Desulfatitalea tepidiphila: one gene and its partner. The main gene of each other region encodes a partner of the protein of the gene in region 2 in a complex. Links are inferred from orthologs where the notes say so. Each region holds a gene or a part of one and is shown on either strand. Other genes may lie near its edges.

Region 1 (8,229 bases), on a different replicon or contig from region 2:
GGAGTTGTCTGCCACAGTAAGTCTAGTTTCGCTCTGAATCATTTTCTCATTCCTCTACTGTTAGACCGCCCTCTCAAGGATCCGGCTGACACGCCAACGCTTGGTTTTGCTCAAGGGTCGGGATTGGGTAATGAGCACCCGATCGCCGATTTGGCACTCGTTATCTTGGTCGTGGGCCATGTATTTATGCTGCCTGCGGATGAATTTCTTGTACAATGGATGCTTGACCAATCGCTCAACAACCACGACCACTGTTCTATCCATCTTATTGCTGACGATGGTTCCCGTTACCTGTCTTTTCATTCCACGTGTATTCATTATATGCGCCCCTAATTATCCATCTGCTTGGGGTTTCGCGCCATCTCTCCCAAAACCGTGAAGATACGCGCGATATCCTTTTGGATCAACTTGATTTTACGCGGATTCTCAAGCTGCCCGATACCATGTTGAAAACGCAGATTAAACAGCTCTTTCCTCAGATCGGTTAACTTCTGCCGCATTTCGTCCTGACTGAGCGTTCTGATATCTTCTACTTTCATATCACTTCGCTCCTCTCTACAAAACGTGTTTTGATAGTGAGCTTATGTGCGGCCAACCTCAATGCCTCTTGGGCCATTTCCCGCGATATGCCAGACATTTCGTAAAGAACCCGTCCTGGTCGAATCACCGCCACCCAACCCTCGGGAGCGCCTTTACCTTTACCCATTCGAACTTCGGCCGGTTTCTTGGTTACAGGCTTGTCCGGAAAAATCCGAATCCAAATTTTCCCGCCGCGTTTGACGTGGCGAGTCATGGCGATACGCGCGGCCTCGATCTGTTTGGAGCTAATATAACCGCAATCAACAGCCTGCAATCCAAATTCACCGAAGTTGAGAGTCGCCCCGCGTCTGGCTGTTCCTCTCATTTTGCCTTTTTGTTGTTTGCGAAATTTGACTTTTTTTGGGCTTAACATAACTCCCACTCTCCTGGTTCAGGATGCCTTGCGGTCGCCCTTACGTTGCGCCGGCATATGAACATCGATATTAAAGCGTTAGCTCTCGGGTTGCTGGTCTTCCTTCTTGAGAATTTCACCTTTAAAGATAAAGACCTTGACGCCGATGGCGCCGTAGGTCGTGCGGGCCTCGGTAAAACCGTAATCAATATCTGCTCTCAGGGTATGCAAAGGAACCCGGCCTTCACGGTACCATTCTGTACGTGCCATTTCAGCTCCCCCCAAGCGCCCGGAACAGATAATTTTAACCCCCTGCGCGCCGAACCTCAAAGCGGAGGTGACGCCACGCTTCATGGCACGCCGGAAAGCAACCCGTCTTTCGATCTGCATCGCCACGTTTTCAGCTACCAGCTGTGCATCAATCTCGGGCTTACGCACCTCTTGAATATCAATAAGTACTTCCTGGGAAACTTTCTTTTCGAGCTCTTGCTTGAGCCTTTCGATTTCGGAGCCCTTTTTGCCGATGACGATACCGGGTCTAGCCGTGTAGATTCTAAGACGGATGCGCTTGGCCGAGCGTTCAATTTCGATCCGTGAAATACCGGCATGAAACAATTTTTCTTTTACAAAATTGCGCAGTTCAAAATCCTGTTGGATGTAATCGGCGTACTTTTTGTCCGAGTACCATTTCGATTCCCATGTTTTGATGATACCCAGCCTTAATCCTATGGGGTTGACTTTTTGGCCCAAGCTGTTTCCTCCTCTGAATGACGACTATACCTCGGTCAATACGACCGTCACATGACTGGTGCGCTTGATGATGCGGGTACCGCGGCCTCGGGCTCTTGCCCTGAAGCGTTTAAGGCTCGGACCGACATCTGCGGTTACATTGCCAACGACCAAATCATCGATGTCGAGGTCCGGCACCTGATCGGCATTGGCGACAGCCGACCGCAACACTTTCTCAACGATACCGGCTGCCTTCTGAGGCATGAATTTAATCGTAGCCAGAGCCTTTTCTACCGGTTTGCCCTTGATTGCATCGCTAATGAGCCTGACTTTTTGCGGTGAGATGCGCACATATTTGGCAACTGCTCTTACCTCCATGATCCCTGCTCCTTAAACCCTTGCCTATTTCTTTTTGGATTTTTTATCTGCGGCATGCCCATAAAAGGTGCGGGTCGGGGAAAACTCACCCAATTTATGCCCGACCATGTTTTCAGTCACAAAGACGGGAAGAAATTTACGCCCGTTGTGAACCGCCAGCGTCAGTCCAACCATTTCCGGAATTATTGTAGAGCGGCGTGACCAGGTCTTAATCACCCTGTTACTCCGGCTTTCTTGTGCGATCAGGACTTTGCTCATTAGATTGTCTTCTATGAACGGACCTTTTTTCAATGACCGTGGCATATCTTCTCCTGTACATCCCGCAATTGGTCTAAACTTATTCGTGTCTTTCGTGTATTGCTTTGAAATCTCATATTTATTTGATTACTTCCGGCGCTTTACAATGTAACGATCAGTGGACTTGTTGTTTCTCGTCCGGTAACCCTTGGTCGGTATCCCCCATGGGGTACATGGATGGCGTCCGCCTGAAGAACGCCCCTCGCCGCCGCCCATGGGGTGGTCAACCGGGTTCATGGCCACACCACGCACCTTGGGTCTTCGCCCCAGCCATCTTTTCCTTCCTGCTTTTCCGATGCTGAGGTTTTCGTGCTCGACGTTCCCGAGTTGTCCGATGGTCGCCTTGCATTTCAACAGCACCATGCGAACTTCGCCGGATGGCAGTTTGACTAAGGCGTAAGGGTCTTCCTTTGCCATTAACTGTGCAAAACTGCCGGCACTTCGAACAATCTGCCCCCCTTTCCCCAACTTGAGTTCGATGTTGTGGATCTGGGTTCCCAAGGGGATGTTGGCCAGCGGCAGTGCGTTACCGGGTTTGATATCCGCCTCTGGTCCCGACATGATGAAGTCACCGACAGTGATTTTGGCAGGTGCCAGGATGTATCGCTTTTCACCATCCACATAGTGAAGCAATGCAATCCGGGCGCTGCGGTTTGGATCATATTCGATGGCGGCAACCTTTGCCGGGATTCCGTCTTTATCGCGTTTGAAATCGATAAGACGGTAATAACGTTTGTGCCCGCCGCCTCGCCATCTGGCCGTGACGCGACCGTTGCTATTCCGGCCGCCGCTCTTCTTGAGGATTCTTATGAGGCTCTTCTCCGGTGACTTCTTTGAAATCTCTTCGTAATCGGAGAAGGTTTGAAATCTTCTTCCAGCGGATGTCGGTTGAACTCGTTTGATTCCCATTTCAGTGACTCCTAGCCTTAGGCCCCTTCAAAAAACTCTATTCGCTGGCCGGGCATCAGTTTAACGACCGCTTTTTTCCAGTTACGCCGCTTTCCTAATATACGTCCACGACGCTTGAATTTTCCCTCTACATGCATAGTCCGTATATCGGCCACCTTGACGTTGAATATCTGTTCTACGGCACGTTTTACCTCAATACGGTTGGCGCGGCTGTCAACCTCGAAAGTGACCTGGTTGTATTGATCTTTCTGTATATTGGTTTTTTCGGTCAGGATCGGCCGCTTGATGATATTGTAATCAATCATTTGAGCAATCTCCCTTCGATGCTCTTTATGGCACCTTCAAGCAGAACCAACTTTTCATACTTGAGGATGTCATAGACATTTAGCCCTTCACTACGCATCACCTTCACGCCAGGGACATTTCGTGAAGAAAGCTCCAGTGTTCGATCGGGTTGATCAATGACGATCAATGCGTTGTTCGCCTTAAGTGTATTGACAGCCGCAAAAAAGTCTTTGGTCTTGACTTGTGCAAGTTCAAATTTATCAACGACCATCAGTTCGTCTTCTTTAAACTTGCATGTCAACGCCATCTTCAAGGCAAGCTTCCGAACTTTTTTTGGAACTTTTTGCTCATAAGAGCGGGCGTGCGGTCCGAAAACGACACCTCCACCACGAAGCAATGGAGACTTGATATCCCCGCGGCGGGCGCGGCCGGTCCCTTTCTGTCGGTAGAGTTTGCGCGTGCTTCCCTTGACATCATGACGGTTTTTTACTGTTGCAGTACCGGCGCGCTTCTTGGCCAATTGTGCCTTGACCACTTGATGCATGACGCAGCGCTTTACCGGTACATCAAAAATTTCGTCCGGCAAGTCGGCCTGGGATACTTTGTCACCCTGAATGTTTAGAACATCTACTGTTGCCATACGATTCCTCATTGAGGGCCTTATCACATGTTTCGGCAAACGAAATGCTTTACCGATACATTCTTCGTTCAGGCCATCCTTATTTCTTTTCGGAGAATTTTGGCTTTCGGATCATCACTAACGCTTCCCGATGACCGGGTACCGCCCCTTTGACCAAAATCAAATTCTCTTCTGGACGAACATCAAATATCTCCAGGTTACGGACAGTCTTTCCTTCTCCACCGTAGCGCCCCGGCAATTTTTTCCCTTTAAAAACTCTCGAAGGCCATGCACTGGACCCGATGGAACCAGGAATACGGTGGCACTTGCCACCATGGGTAGCACGTCCTCCACCGAAGCCATGACGCTTGATAACGCCCGAAAAACCGCGCCCCTTGCTTTTGCCAATGACGTCGACTTTTTCGCCAATCGCGAACAGATCGGGGCCAAGGCTCTGTCCCAGGGAATAGGCGGCAGGGTCGTCCACTGCGACTTCTCTCGTATAATCGAAGCATTGACCGCCGCTCTTTTTAAAATGCCCTTGCTGCGGTTTATTGGTCCTTTGAAGCTTTTTTTCTTTAAAGCCCAGTTGGAGTGCATTGTATCCGTCGGTGGCCACAGTTTTTATCTGAGTGACCACACAGGGACCCGCAAGAATCACAGTCACCGGGATGTACCGCCCGTCTTCCGTAAAGACACTGGTCATTCCCAGTTTTTTACCAATCAGTCCTTTGCTCATGGCTATTCATTTCCTAAGCTACAGTTTGATCTCCACATCGACACCCGGCGATAGGTCGAGTTTCATCAGCGCGTCCACGGTTTGCTGAGTCGGCTCCAGGATATCCAACATTCGCTTGTGGGTTCGCATCTCGAATTGTTCTCGAGATTTTTTATCGACGTGGGGTGATCGAAGCACACAAAACTTGTTGATCTTCGTCGGCAAGGGAATCGGTCCCACCACCTTGGCACCTGTTTTTCGCGCGGTGTCAAGAATATCCGTTGCAGACTGATCCAACAATTTGTGATCGTATGCTTTTAGCCGAATTCTGATTTTAGCATTCATTATCATGGGTTATTCTTTCTTACTCGATAATCTCGCTCACCACGCCGGCGCCGACCGTACGTCCACCTTCGCGGATGGCAAATCTCAACTCTTTTTCCATCGCGATCGGCGTAATCAACTCGGCCGTGATCGCCACATTGTCCCCAGGCATCACCATCTCTACGCCCTCGGGCAAATTCAATATCCCCGTCACATCCGTCGTCCGAAAATAAAACTGCGGCCGATACCCATTGAAAAACGGCGTGTGCCGCCCGCCTTCTTCCTTGCTCAATATGTACGCCTCAGCCTTGAACTTGGTGTGCGGCGTAATCGTGCCCGGTACCGCCACCACCTGGCCCCGCTCCACTTCATCCCGCTTGGTCCCGCGCAGCAACACACCAATGTTGTCACCAGCCTGACCCTCGTCCAACAGCTTGCGGAACATCTCCACGCCCGTGCACACCGTCTTGATCGTCGGACGAATCCCTACGATCTCCACGTTGTCACCCACCTTGATGATCCCTCGCTCCACACGACCCGTCACCACCGTGCCACGACCCGAGATGCTGAACACATCCTCGATCGGCATCAAAAACGGCTTGTCGATGTCTCGCTTCGGCTCCGGAATGAACGTGTCGATCGCATTCATCAACTCAAAGATGCACTTGGCCTCCGCACTGTCCGGATCATCACTCTCCAACGCCTTGAGCGCACTGCCCCGAATAATCGGCGTGTCATCCCCAGGAAACTCATACTTGGTCAAAAGCTCGCGCAGCTCCAGCTCCACCAGCTCGATCAACTCCTCATCATCGACCATGTCGCACTTGTTCAAAAATACCACAATGCGCGGCACACCCACCTGACGCGCCAGCAATATGTGCTCCCGCGTCTGCGGCATCGGTCCGTCATCGGCCGCCACCACCAATATCGCACCGTCCATCTGGGCCGCACCCGTGATCATGTTCTTGATATAGTCCGCATGACCCGGACAATCCACATGCGCATAATGACGGTTCACCGTCTCATACTCCACGTGCGCCGTCGCGATCGTTATCCCGCGCTCTTTTTCCTCCGGCGCCTTGTCGATCTGGTCAAACGGCACAAACTCCGCCATACCCTTCAAACCGTTGTGCTTCGTGATCGCTGCCGTCAACGTCGTCTTGCCATGATCAATATGGCCGATCGTCCCTACATTGACATGTGGCTTCTTTCTCTCAAACTTTGCCTTCGCCATCTCGTCCCTCCCAAATCGGGCTATCGATTAGACAAAATAATAGGTTTTAAATGGCTCCCCATATATCCGGATCGCGTGATTTAAAACCTATTGCGCGTTCGGTCGCGTTCCTCTTACCAGCGGTAGTGGGCAAATGCCTTGTTTGCCTCAGCCATTTTGTGGGTATCTTCTCGCTTTTTGACTGCGCCGCCGCGATTGTTGGCGGCGTCCATCAACTCACCGGCAAGCTTGGCCGCGAACCCCAGTTCGGAGCGGTTCCTGGCATAGCTGATCAACCAACGAATCGCCAATGCCGTTCGCCTGGATGGCCGAATCTCGGTCGGTACCTGGTATGTCGATCCCCCTACCCGGCGGGATTTGACTTCAATCATGGGACGGACATTATCCAGCGCCTGCTCGAAAACCTTCACAGGCTGCCCCTTGGTCTTTTGCTCAACGATGTCGAAAGCATCGTACATCAGCGATTCGGCGACACTCTTTTTACCGTCACGCATCAAGGAAGCCATGAACTTGGCAACCAGTTTGCTGCTGTACTTGGCATCGGGGATAATAGTTCTTACGGGTACTTCTCTTCGTCTTGGCATTTGCTACACCATCATTCGGCTGTCATTAGCTGGTTATCGACTATTTAGGCTTCTTGGCGCCATACTTGGAGCGCCCCTGCCGACGGTCTTCCACGCCCAGAGTATCCAGTGTGCCGCGCACGATGTGATACCGCACACCAGGCAAGTCCTTTACGCGGCCGCCTCGCACCAACACCACCGAGTGCTCTTGTAGATTGTGGCCGATTCCAGGGATGTATGCGGTTACCTCGATACCGGTGGTCAGCCTGACACGGGCGACCTTACGCAACGCCGAGTTCGGCTTCTTGGGGGTGGATGTATACACACGCGTACAAACACCTCTTTTTTGAGGCGCCCCCTTCAAGGCCGGAGTATTGGTCTTTTTCTTGACCCGCTTGCGCCCGCTTTTAACTAATTGGTTGATCGTCGGCATAATCTTTTTTAACCCCTATTTTTTAATGATTTTCAACACGGGATAAGCGCCTACGGAAAAAGCGGATTAGTATACAGATATCCCTATATTGTCAAGAGATTTTCCTAAGCGCTGTTTCTTTTTTGGCCGGATTCATTCCACCGTGCCGAAATTTCCTTCCTTTATGGTCATAACCTCATCTGGCAATCTTATGAACGCTCCAGAGCCATTTCGCTTTGCTGGACCTCCAGCCCCAGGTAATCCAGAAGGCCTGTACCCGCCGGAATCAAGCGCCCCATAATGACGTTCTCCTTCAAACCGCGCAAATAATCCACCGTGCCGGCGATCGATGCGTCCGTAAGCACCTTCGTCGTCTCCTGGAATGACGCTGCCGATATAAAGCTGTCGGTACTCAACGACGCCTTAGTGATGCCTAGGATCAAGGGTTCGGCAGTAGCGGGCTTGCCGCCCTGTTCGATCACCGCCTTATTGGCGTCGTCGAAAACGGTTCGGTCCACCTGCTCTTCCACGATAAAATCGGTGTCGCCCACATCGATGACCTTAACCCGGCGCATCATCTGGCGCACGATCACCTCGATGTGCTTGTCGTTGATACGGACACCCTGGAGACGATAAACCTCTTGTACCTCGTCCACCAGATAACGGGCCAGGGCAACTTCGCCCTTGATTCTCAGGATGTCCTGAGGGATTGCGGACCCCCCGACGAGTGCCTCACCTGCTTTTACATAATCACCTTCGTATACGTTGATATGTTTGCCGCGGGGAATCAGATATTCCTTCTTGTCCCCCACGTCCACCGGTGAAATCGT
Region 2 (8,234 bases):
GTATGGGTGTCGTCAATGGAATTTCGGTCATGAATAAGGCCCTGGCCTCCTTTTTGTCCATTGGGAAAAAGGGCGAACCCGGCTCTGAGTGAAGGTAGAAATCACCCTGCATGACGCCACAGTTCGGACATGTGTTGGCAAAATATTTTGTGCCTATTGTCATTGAATAAGAATACTTAAAAGATGGGACGCGGCTTTGTATGAAAGCCAATACCTCATCCGGCAATTGGATGATATTGGTCAACTTGCAGATATCGCCGTTAATTTCATCGACCTTGATGGCGAGCAGGGCGGCCAGCGGAATCCTTGTGTCACATTTCCAACACGGCCAGTTGGTACTCACTAGAAATAGCGGCGGATTGATTTTCAATTTATTGGTCATGAGATTATTTCAATCTATTGATCTCATAGGATTATAGCTGGTCGGGGCGAGAGGATTTGAACCTCCGACTCCCTGCTCCCAAAGCAGGTGCGCTACCAGACTGCGCCACGCCCCGATTTTGGCCGCTGAATACCATGGCTGAGGGTCTGAAGCAACCCATATCCTATTTGGCTCACCACGGTGCCGTCAACGTTCGTGGCGCAGGGAAGCCGCAAAATAGCGTTCCACACCCCTGGCGATGGCCTTGGCCAGGGCGGCCTGATATTCGGCGGACCGCAGTTCCTCTTCGGTCGAGGGATGGGTCAGGTAACCCACTTCGATGATCACGGCCGGCATGTCGGCGCCCTGCAACACTGCCAGAGGCGCTGCAATGGTGCGGACAGTGGGGTGGCCGGCGAGCTGGGTCAAGCTTTGCCTGAGGCTGCCGGCCAACGCCTGGCTGGCGTTCAAATGGGCCATCTGGGCCTGATGCCATAAGGGCAGCGCCGTGTTGGACGACGAAGGGGCTGCGACCGCTCGGGCCGCCGGTTGATAATGGTAGATGCCCATGCCTTCGGTATTGCGCAGGTAACTTGCCCCCGTGTGGATGCTGATGAACAGGTCGGCCCGATGGTGATTGGCAATGGCGGTGCGTTCCTCGAGAGGGATGTCGTAGTCGTCGCTACGGGTGAGGACGACCCGGTAGCCAGGTTCCAGGCGGTGGGTCAGCTCTCTTGCGATGGCCAGGCAGATCTCTTTTTCGGTGGCGCCGGCGTTGCCGCGGCCGCCGACATCCTTGCCGCCGTGGCCTGGATCGATCGCCACCGTGCCATGGGCGCCGGCAAAAGGAGAGGGAGGCTGATCCTGGGCCTTTGCAGCGCTCGGTGTGACGATCACCATCGTCATATAAAGGATGATGGGGACCAGGCCCGTCGGTATTTTGCGGCGTTCAGTGGTCACGTGTTTTCGCTTGACACCCATCTGGTTTAATATTAACTAAAATTTTTTGTTTTCACTTTAGTTGAAAAGGGTTGAATGTCAAGTACCTAAATCGGGTCTGGGCCATAAATCGCGCGAGAGTGGCGGAATTGGTAGACGCACTGGACTTAGGATCCAGCTCTGGCGACAGAGTGGGAGTTCAAGTCTCCCCTCTCGCACCAAATCTCATGCCTCCACGAGCGATCTTCAGGGTCGAATGCACAATCGGGTATAGCGGCCGCGGGCTTCGGATGGCCGGATGGCGCGGAAAATGCGAAGTGCCTTGAGAAAAGTTCCTTGAGGCACTTTATTATTGGTTGAGAAAGGTGTGTGGTTATGAAAGTGACTGTCGAAGATCAAAGCAGCGTCAAAAAAGTGTTGCATATCGAAGTGCCCCAGGAAACAGTGGTTTCCGAGATCAACAAGGCCTATGCAGAGCTTAAGAAAACGGCCAAGATCAAAGGGTTCCGTCCCGGCAAGACGCCGCGGTCCGTTTTGGAGCGCATGTATCGCAAAGATGTTCACGCCGACGTATCCGCCAAACTGATTCAGGATTCGTTTATCGAGGCCATTCAGCAGACCGGCCTCAACATCGTCGGCTCACCCGAAGTCGATCCCCCGGAACTCAAGGACCAAAGTGCCTACGCCTTTGACGCCAAGGTGGAGATTCGGCCCGAGATCAACGACATCAATTACAAAAACCTCAATCTGACCAAGAGCAAGTACGGGGTCAGTGACGAGGAGCTCGACGTGCAGTTGAAGCTGTTGCAGCGGAACATGGCCAAGCACAACAAGGTCGAGGAGGCGCGTCCGGTGGCCATCGGTGACGTCGCGGTCATCGAGTACGAGGGTTACAAGGATGGTCAACCTCACGAATCGACTCCAAAAACCGATAACTTTGTCGTCAAGCTCGGCGAGGGAAAGGTGGTCAAGGACCTGGATGATGGCATCGTGGGGATGCAGGTCGGCGAGGAACGGGAGATCCCGGTCACTTTCCCGGACGACTATTTCGGCAAGGAGCTTGCCGGCCAGCAGATCCTGTTCAAGGTCAAACTCAACGAGATTCGCGAAGAGGTCCTGCCTGAGATCGACGATGCGCTGGCCAAGAGCCTGGGGGATCAATTCGAATCCCTGGAGATGCTGAAGGATAAGATCCGGGAAAATCTGCAGAATGGATATGACAAGCGGATCGAACAGGAGTTGAACGAGCAGATTTTTACCCAGCTGCTCGATCAGGTCCAGTTTGAGGTTCCCGATACCATGGTCACTTCCGAACTGGATCATATCATCAAGGATGCCGAGCGTTCTTTTGAATACAGCAATAAATCCATGGAGGAACTCGGAATTTCAAGGGAATCCATGGCCGAGAAATATCGTCCGGTGGCCGAAAAGCAGGTGCGGCGGCATTTGATCCTCTCCAAACTCATCGACCAGGAAAAGCTCACGATGAGCGACGAGGAGATGGAGGTCGGGCTGCAGGAGATGGCCCAGATGTATCGTCAGCCGGTGGAAAGCATCAAGGCGTTTTACAAGCAGGATCCCAACAGCCTGGCATTTTTTGAGCACACCTTGCTTGAAAAGAAAGCGTTGAAGCTTATCATTGATTCTAACGCGGTTCAGGAGGTCGATCCCTCCGGCCGGCAGGCCACCGACGAGGTGGCCGGCGCCCCGGAATCGAAGAGCTCTTGATCTGGTGGGGATTGGCGCTATAATTACAACAATGAGACAGCCGAAGCGGACGGAATCGGCCAGGAGGTCCAGGCCGGTGCACAGTCCAGGCTGAAAGGAGTGTTAGCGTGACGGTCATTCCAATGGTCATCGACCAAACCAGTCGTGGTGAACGGGCTTACGATATCTATTCCCGTTTGCTCAAGGATCGCATCATCTTTCTGGGAACCCCCATCAACGACGAGGTGGCCAACCTTCTGATCGCCCAGTTGCTTTTTCTGGAATCCGAAGACCCGGACAAGGATATCAACTTTTACATCAATTCACCCGGAGGATCGGTTACCGCTGGATTGGCAATCTATGATACGATGCAATACATCAAACCGGATATCGCCACGGTATGCATCGGTCAGGCCGCTTCCATGGGAGCCTTGCTGCTGGCTGCCGGAACCGCCAAAAAGCGTTATTCACTGCCCAATTCCCGAATCATGATTCATCAACCCATGGGCGGCGTTCAGGGGCAGGCATCAGACATCGAAATTCAGGCCCGTGAGATACTGCGCATGCGCGAGACGCTCAACAAGATCTTGAAGGAGCACACGGGCAAGGATCTGACCCAGATCCAGAAAGATACCGACAGGGACTATTTCATGTCGGGTATTGAAGCCAGGGATTACGGGATTGTCGATCATGTGATCCGCAATCGCGAAGACCTGGACACCATTGATAAGGCGGAGAAGTAATCAACATGGCAAAAAAAGACGATCCAAATGACAACCTCTTTTGTTCCTTCTGCGGAAAGAATCAAAAAGAGGTTAAAAAGTTGATCGCCGGTCCGGCCGTTTACATCTGCGATGAATGTATTCAGCTGTGCAGTGAGATCATCGAAGAGGAAACAGAGAAGGAGGTCGGGGAACTGGCCAACCTGATGCTTCCCAAGGAGATCAAAAAGAAGCTGGATGAATACGTCATCGAGCAGGATACGGCCAAGAAGATCCTTGCCGTGGCCGTTTATAACCATTACAAGCGGCTCGATACCACTCTGAGCACCAGCGATGTGGAGATTCAAAAAAGCAATATCCTGCTCATCGGACCCACAGGCAGCGGAAAGACCCTGCTGGCCCAGACCCTGGCGCGTTTTCTCAATGTGCCGTTCACCATCGCCGATGCCACCAGCCTGACCGAGGCCGGCTATGTGGGTGAGGATGTGGAGAATATCATCCTCGCGTTGCTGCAAAACGCCGATTATGATGTGGAAAAGGCCAAGCGCGGCATCGTCTACATCGACGAGATCGATAAGATCGCCAGCAAGTCGGACAATCCGTCGATCACCCGCGACGTGTCGGGAGAGGGGGTGCAGCAGGCCCTGCTCAAGATCATCGAGGGCACCACGGCCAGCGTGCCGCCCAAGGGCGGACGCAAACACCCGCAGCAGGATTTCGTCAAGGTGGACACCTCCAATATTCTGTTCGTCTGCGGCGGTACCTTCAGCGGGCTGGATCAGATCATCAAGCGTCGCCTGGGCACCAAGGCCATGGGATTCGGCGCGAAAATCGTCAAAGAAAAGGAAGCGCCTCTGGGCGAAGTGCTGCGCGAGGTCCAGCCCGAGGATTTGATCAAGTATGGCCTGATTCCCGAATTTCTGGGACGTCTGCCGGTCATCGCCACGCTGGATGAGCTGAGCGCCAAATCCCTGGTGCGCATTCTCACGGAACCCAAAAACGCGCTGGTCAAACAGTACCAGAAGCTTTTCGAGGTGGAGGGGGTCAATCTGCGTCTGACCGACAGCGCCCTGTCGGCCATAGCCGACCAGGCGATCAAGCGCAAATCGGGTGCCCGCGGGTTGCGTGCCATCCTGGAGGGTTGCATGCTCGATATCATGTACGAAATACCCTCTATCGAAAATGTCAAAGAGTGCGTCATCGGCGAAGATGTGGTGCTCCACAAGGAAGATCCGATTCTGCTTTACGAGCAAACGAAAAAACAGGCTTAACCGTTCGATGGGATTCCCCCGCCCGTGAGGTCCGGCCGGTGCCGCCCGGACCGGACCTCGTTCCCGGGTGGGGCGGCCACCCGCCCTCCGCATGGTCCCCGCTCGCATTCAATGGGACGACTTGTCTGTTGGCACCCGATTGCTGTACAATTCAACCTGATGTATTAAATTGTGAGTTGTCGGATGGCCGACGGATCGATCACAGGTTTCCAGGAGTAGGATACAGGCATGGTGAATATCACGCGATTTTTCAAAAACGAAGATAATGAACAGAGCGGGCAGCTGCTGCCCCTGCTGCCGTTGCGCGATATCGTTATCTTTCCGCAGATGGTCGCGCCCCTGTTCGTGGGGCGACCCAAATCCGTGGCAGCACTTTCCAATGCGATGAACACGGCGGATAAGTATATTTTTCTGTCCACCCAGCGCAGCGCCAACGTCGACAACCCCAGCGAAAAAGATATCAGCCGCATCGGTGTCATCGGCACCGTGCTGCAGTTGCTCAGACTGCCCGACGGCACGGTCAAGGCCCTGGTCGAAGGCAAACAGCGGGCGCGGGTGAGGCGATTCATCAAGGCCGAGGAATTTTTTCAGGTGGAACTCGAGCCCATCGTCGATGTGGTTCCCGCATCGGGAGAGGCCGAAACCGAGGCCCTGGCGCGCAAGGTCAAGGAGGGGTTCGAGGCCTATGCCAAGCTGAACAAAAACATCTCCAAGGACCTGGTGGCCAAAGTGGCCGGCATCGATGACTATATCAAGCTGGCCGATGTCGTGGCGTCTCATTTTTCTTTCAAAATTGAGGACAAACAACGGATTCTGGAAGCGGTTCCCGTCAACCAGAGGCTCGATCTGCTCGTGGAGTTGATCAACCTGGAGATCGAAGTCTTTCGCATGGACCAGCGCATCAAGGGTCGTATCAAGGAGCAGATGGAAAAGACCCAGAAAAATTACTATCTTAACGAACAGATGCGCGCCATTCGCAAGGAGATGGGGACCGAGGACGAGGCCGCCGATGAGCTTCAGGAGCTGGAAAAACGCATCAAGCGCAAGCGCATGCCCAGGGAGGCGGCCAACAAGACTCGCCAGGAGTTCAAAAAGCTCAAGTTGATGACCCCCATGTCGGCCGAGGCCACTGTGGTGCGCAACTACATCGAGTGGATCATCAGCCTGCCCTGGTTCGAACGCAGCCGAACGCACATCGACATCACCGAGGCCGAGCGGATCCTCAATGAAGATCATTACGGCCTGGAAAAGCCCAAGGAGCGCATTCTCGAGTATCTGGCCGTGCAGGCCCTGGTGAAAAAGATTCGGGGCCCCATTCTCTGCCTGGTAGGTCCGCCGGGCGTGGGCAAAACCTCTTTGGCCCGCTCCGTGGCCCGCGCCACAGGCCGGCGGTTCGTCCGCCTCTCGTTGGGCGGGGTCCGCGACGAGGCCGAGATCCGCGGCCACCGGCGCACCTACATCGGTGCCATGCCCGGAAAGATCATCCAGTCTCTCAAGAAGGCCGGCGCCAACAACCCGGTTTTCTGCCTGGACGAAGTGGACAAGATGAGCATGGATTTCCGCGGGGACCCCAGCGCGGCCCTGCTCGAGGTGCTCGATCCGGAGCAGAACTACGCTTTCAACGACCATTACATGGACCTGGATTACGATCTGTCCGAAATATTGTTCATCACCACGGCCAATACCCTGCCCGACATTCCGTTGCCGTTGCAGGATCGCATGGAGATTATCCGGCTGCCCGGTTACACCGAACACGAAAAATACAACATCGCCAAAGAGTTCCTGGTCCCCAAGCAGATCAAGCTCAATGGCTTGACAGCCGAGCAGGTTACCTTTTCGGAAGACGCGATCTACACGATCATCAATCGCTATACCCGCGAGGCCGGTGTGCGCAACCTGGAGCGTGAAATCGCCTCCATCTGCCGCAAGGTGGCCCGCCACGTGGTCAAGACCCAGACCGATAAGCCCATACGCGTCAATGCAGCGGCCGTGCTCAAGTACCTCGGGCCACCGAAATTCAAAAAGACAGAGATCGAAGAAGAGGACCAGGTCGGCATGGCCACCGGCATGGCCTGGACCCAGGTGGGCGGCGAACTGCTCTTCGTCGAAACGCTGGTCATGCCGGGCCGCGGCCAGGTCATGGTCACCGGCAAGCTGGGCGATGTGATGAAAGAGTCGGCCCAGGCCGCCATTAGCTTCGTGCGTTCCCGTGCCGATCTGCTCAACATCGACAACAAATTCTATCGCAAGTACGATCTGCATATTCATATCCCCGAAGGCGCCATTCCCAAGGATGGCCCGTCGGCCGGCATCGCCATGTGCACCTCGGTGATTTCCGCCCTGACCCGTCGGCCCACCCGCCGCGAAGTGGCCATGACCGGCGAGATCACCCTGCGCGGTCGCGTGCTGCCCATCGGCGGGCTCAAGGAGAAGATCATCGCGGCCCACCGGGGGGGGATCAAAAAGATCATCATCCCCAAGGAGAACGAGAAAGATCTCAAAGATATTCCGGACACCATCGCCAAACAGCTGGAAATCGTCACTGTCGAGCACATGGACGAAGTATTGCCCCACGCGCTGGTGCTGGGCGAGGGAGAAAGCCTGTTTGCCAATCAGGACGCCCATTTCGACTTGAGCGGCGTGGATAATCCTCCGGACAAACACGCCCCCATCAATTAGCGCAACTGACCGGGTTCGTCCGCGGTTTTCAGCCGTAGACGAACCCGGTCGATTCCATCGATTTCCCTTCCATTGAAACTGCAATTGCCGCAGCGATTCTAACTGAGTGTGATTCACCCTGAAGGGCCTGCAGCATAGAAGTCGTTTAATAAAAATTATCGCATGGCAACGGTTGTGGCAGGCCCGGGTGGGGCAGGTGGCCAGGGCCACGTGAGCCAGCGGTCTTAGGGCCAGTTAAATGCAGACGGCGGACAAGCGGCCCAGACTGTTTGAGCGCAGCGAGTTTCCGGGCCGCCCGCCGTGCATGTTACTGGCTCTTGACCGCTTGGCGTGTGGCATCGGCCACCTGTCCCACCCGGGCCGGATTTAATGAATGGCATTCGGATAGAACTGCTGCAATTACCGCCGACCGGTTGACACGGCCCCCGTTTCAGGTTAGGAGGGGTCCGGCTGACAGGTGCGGGACGCCCCACAAAGGGACGCCCGTTAAAAGGAAAGATGGTGAGAGTCCATCGCATACCAGCCGTTGCTGTGATCGGGAACGAAAGCCGCAGC

The links.
Region 1: the proteins of tig (region 2) and rpsG are in contact, whole or in part, in a crystal structure (PDB 3GTY), measured with the Thermotoga maritima proteins. The link is inferred for Desulfatitalea tepidiphila from one-to-one orthologs. Residues at the interface, in WP_004081061.1 of Thermotoga maritima: Glu122, Val124, Val129, Leu130, Tyr133, Glu188, Gly259, Ile262, Tyr263, Glu266, Ser270, Glu273, Gln274, Glu277, Arg308, Gln311, Ile312, Ser315, Tyr316, Glu325, Arg329, Arg336, Leu363, Phe366, Trp367, Arg373, Leu377, Arg381, Leu384, Glu387; in WP_004081843.1 of Thermotoga maritima: Lys34, Lys52, Lys55, Glu59, Arg62, Gln63, Glu66, Asn67, Lys69, Val71, Arg95, Ala109, Lys110, Lys111, Gly112, Arg113, Pro114, Glu117, Glu121, Ile124, Ala125, Tyr127, Asn128, Asn129, Thr130, Gly131, Lys135, Asp139, Arg142, Met143.

Annotation. Positions count from the first base shown.
Region 1 is NZ_BCAG01000003.1:854,434-862,662, reverse strand. Bases 5,274-8,229 are described here. They hold rpsG (30S ribosomal protein S7), read right to left. Parts: upstream 7,009-8,229; coding sequence 6,538-7,008; downstream 5,274-6,537. Other genes in these bases: rpoC (DNA-directed RNA polymerase subunit beta'), read right to left, coding at 7,609-8,229; rpsL (30S ribosomal protein S12), read right to left, coding at 7,049-7,420; tuf (elongation factor Tu), read right to left, coding at 5,274-6,424. Outside these bases: rplN (50S ribosomal protein L14), read right to left, coding at 1-42; rpsQ (30S ribosomal protein S17), read right to left, coding at 61-318; rpmC (50S ribosomal protein L29), read right to left, coding at 330-539; rplP (50S ribosomal protein L16), read right to left, coding at 536-952; rpsC (30S ribosomal protein S3), read right to left, coding at 1,031-1,681; rplV (50S ribosomal protein L22), read right to left, coding at 1,706-2,038; rpsS (30S ribosomal protein S19), read right to left, coding at 2,063-2,341; rplB (50S ribosomal protein L2), read right to left, coding at 2,423-3,244; rplW (50S ribosomal protein L23), read right to left, coding at 3,262-3,549; rplD (50S ribosomal protein L4), read right to left, coding at 3,546-4,169; rplC (50S ribosomal protein L3), read right to left, coding at 4,249-4,887; rpsJ (30S ribosomal protein S10), read right to left, coding at 4,906-5,217; more of tuf, read right to left, coding at 5,231-5,273.
Region 2 is NZ_BCAG01000001.1:300,535-308,768, forward strand. What follows is about bases 891-3,851. They hold tig (trigger factor), read left to right. Parts: upstream 891-1,675; coding sequence 1,676-3,028; downstream 3,029-3,851. Other genes in these bases: DFT_RS01385 (N-acetylmuramoyl-L-alanine amidase family protein), read right to left, coding at 891-1,321; clpP (ATP-dependent Clp endopeptidase proteolytic subunit ClpP), read left to right, coding at 3,136-3,750; clpX (ATP-dependent Clp protease ATP-binding subunit ClpX), read left to right, coding at 3,756-3,851. Also shown: DFT_RS01375 (hypothetical protein), read right to left, coding at 1-382; more of DFT_RS01385, read right to left, coding at 569-890; more of clpX, read left to right, coding at 3,852-5,000; lon (endopeptidase La), read left to right, coding at 5,229-7,679. UniProt on the Bacillus subtilis protein: Involved in protein export. Acts as a chaperone by maintaining the newly synthesized protein in an open conformation. Functions as a peptidyl-prolyl cis-trans isomerase.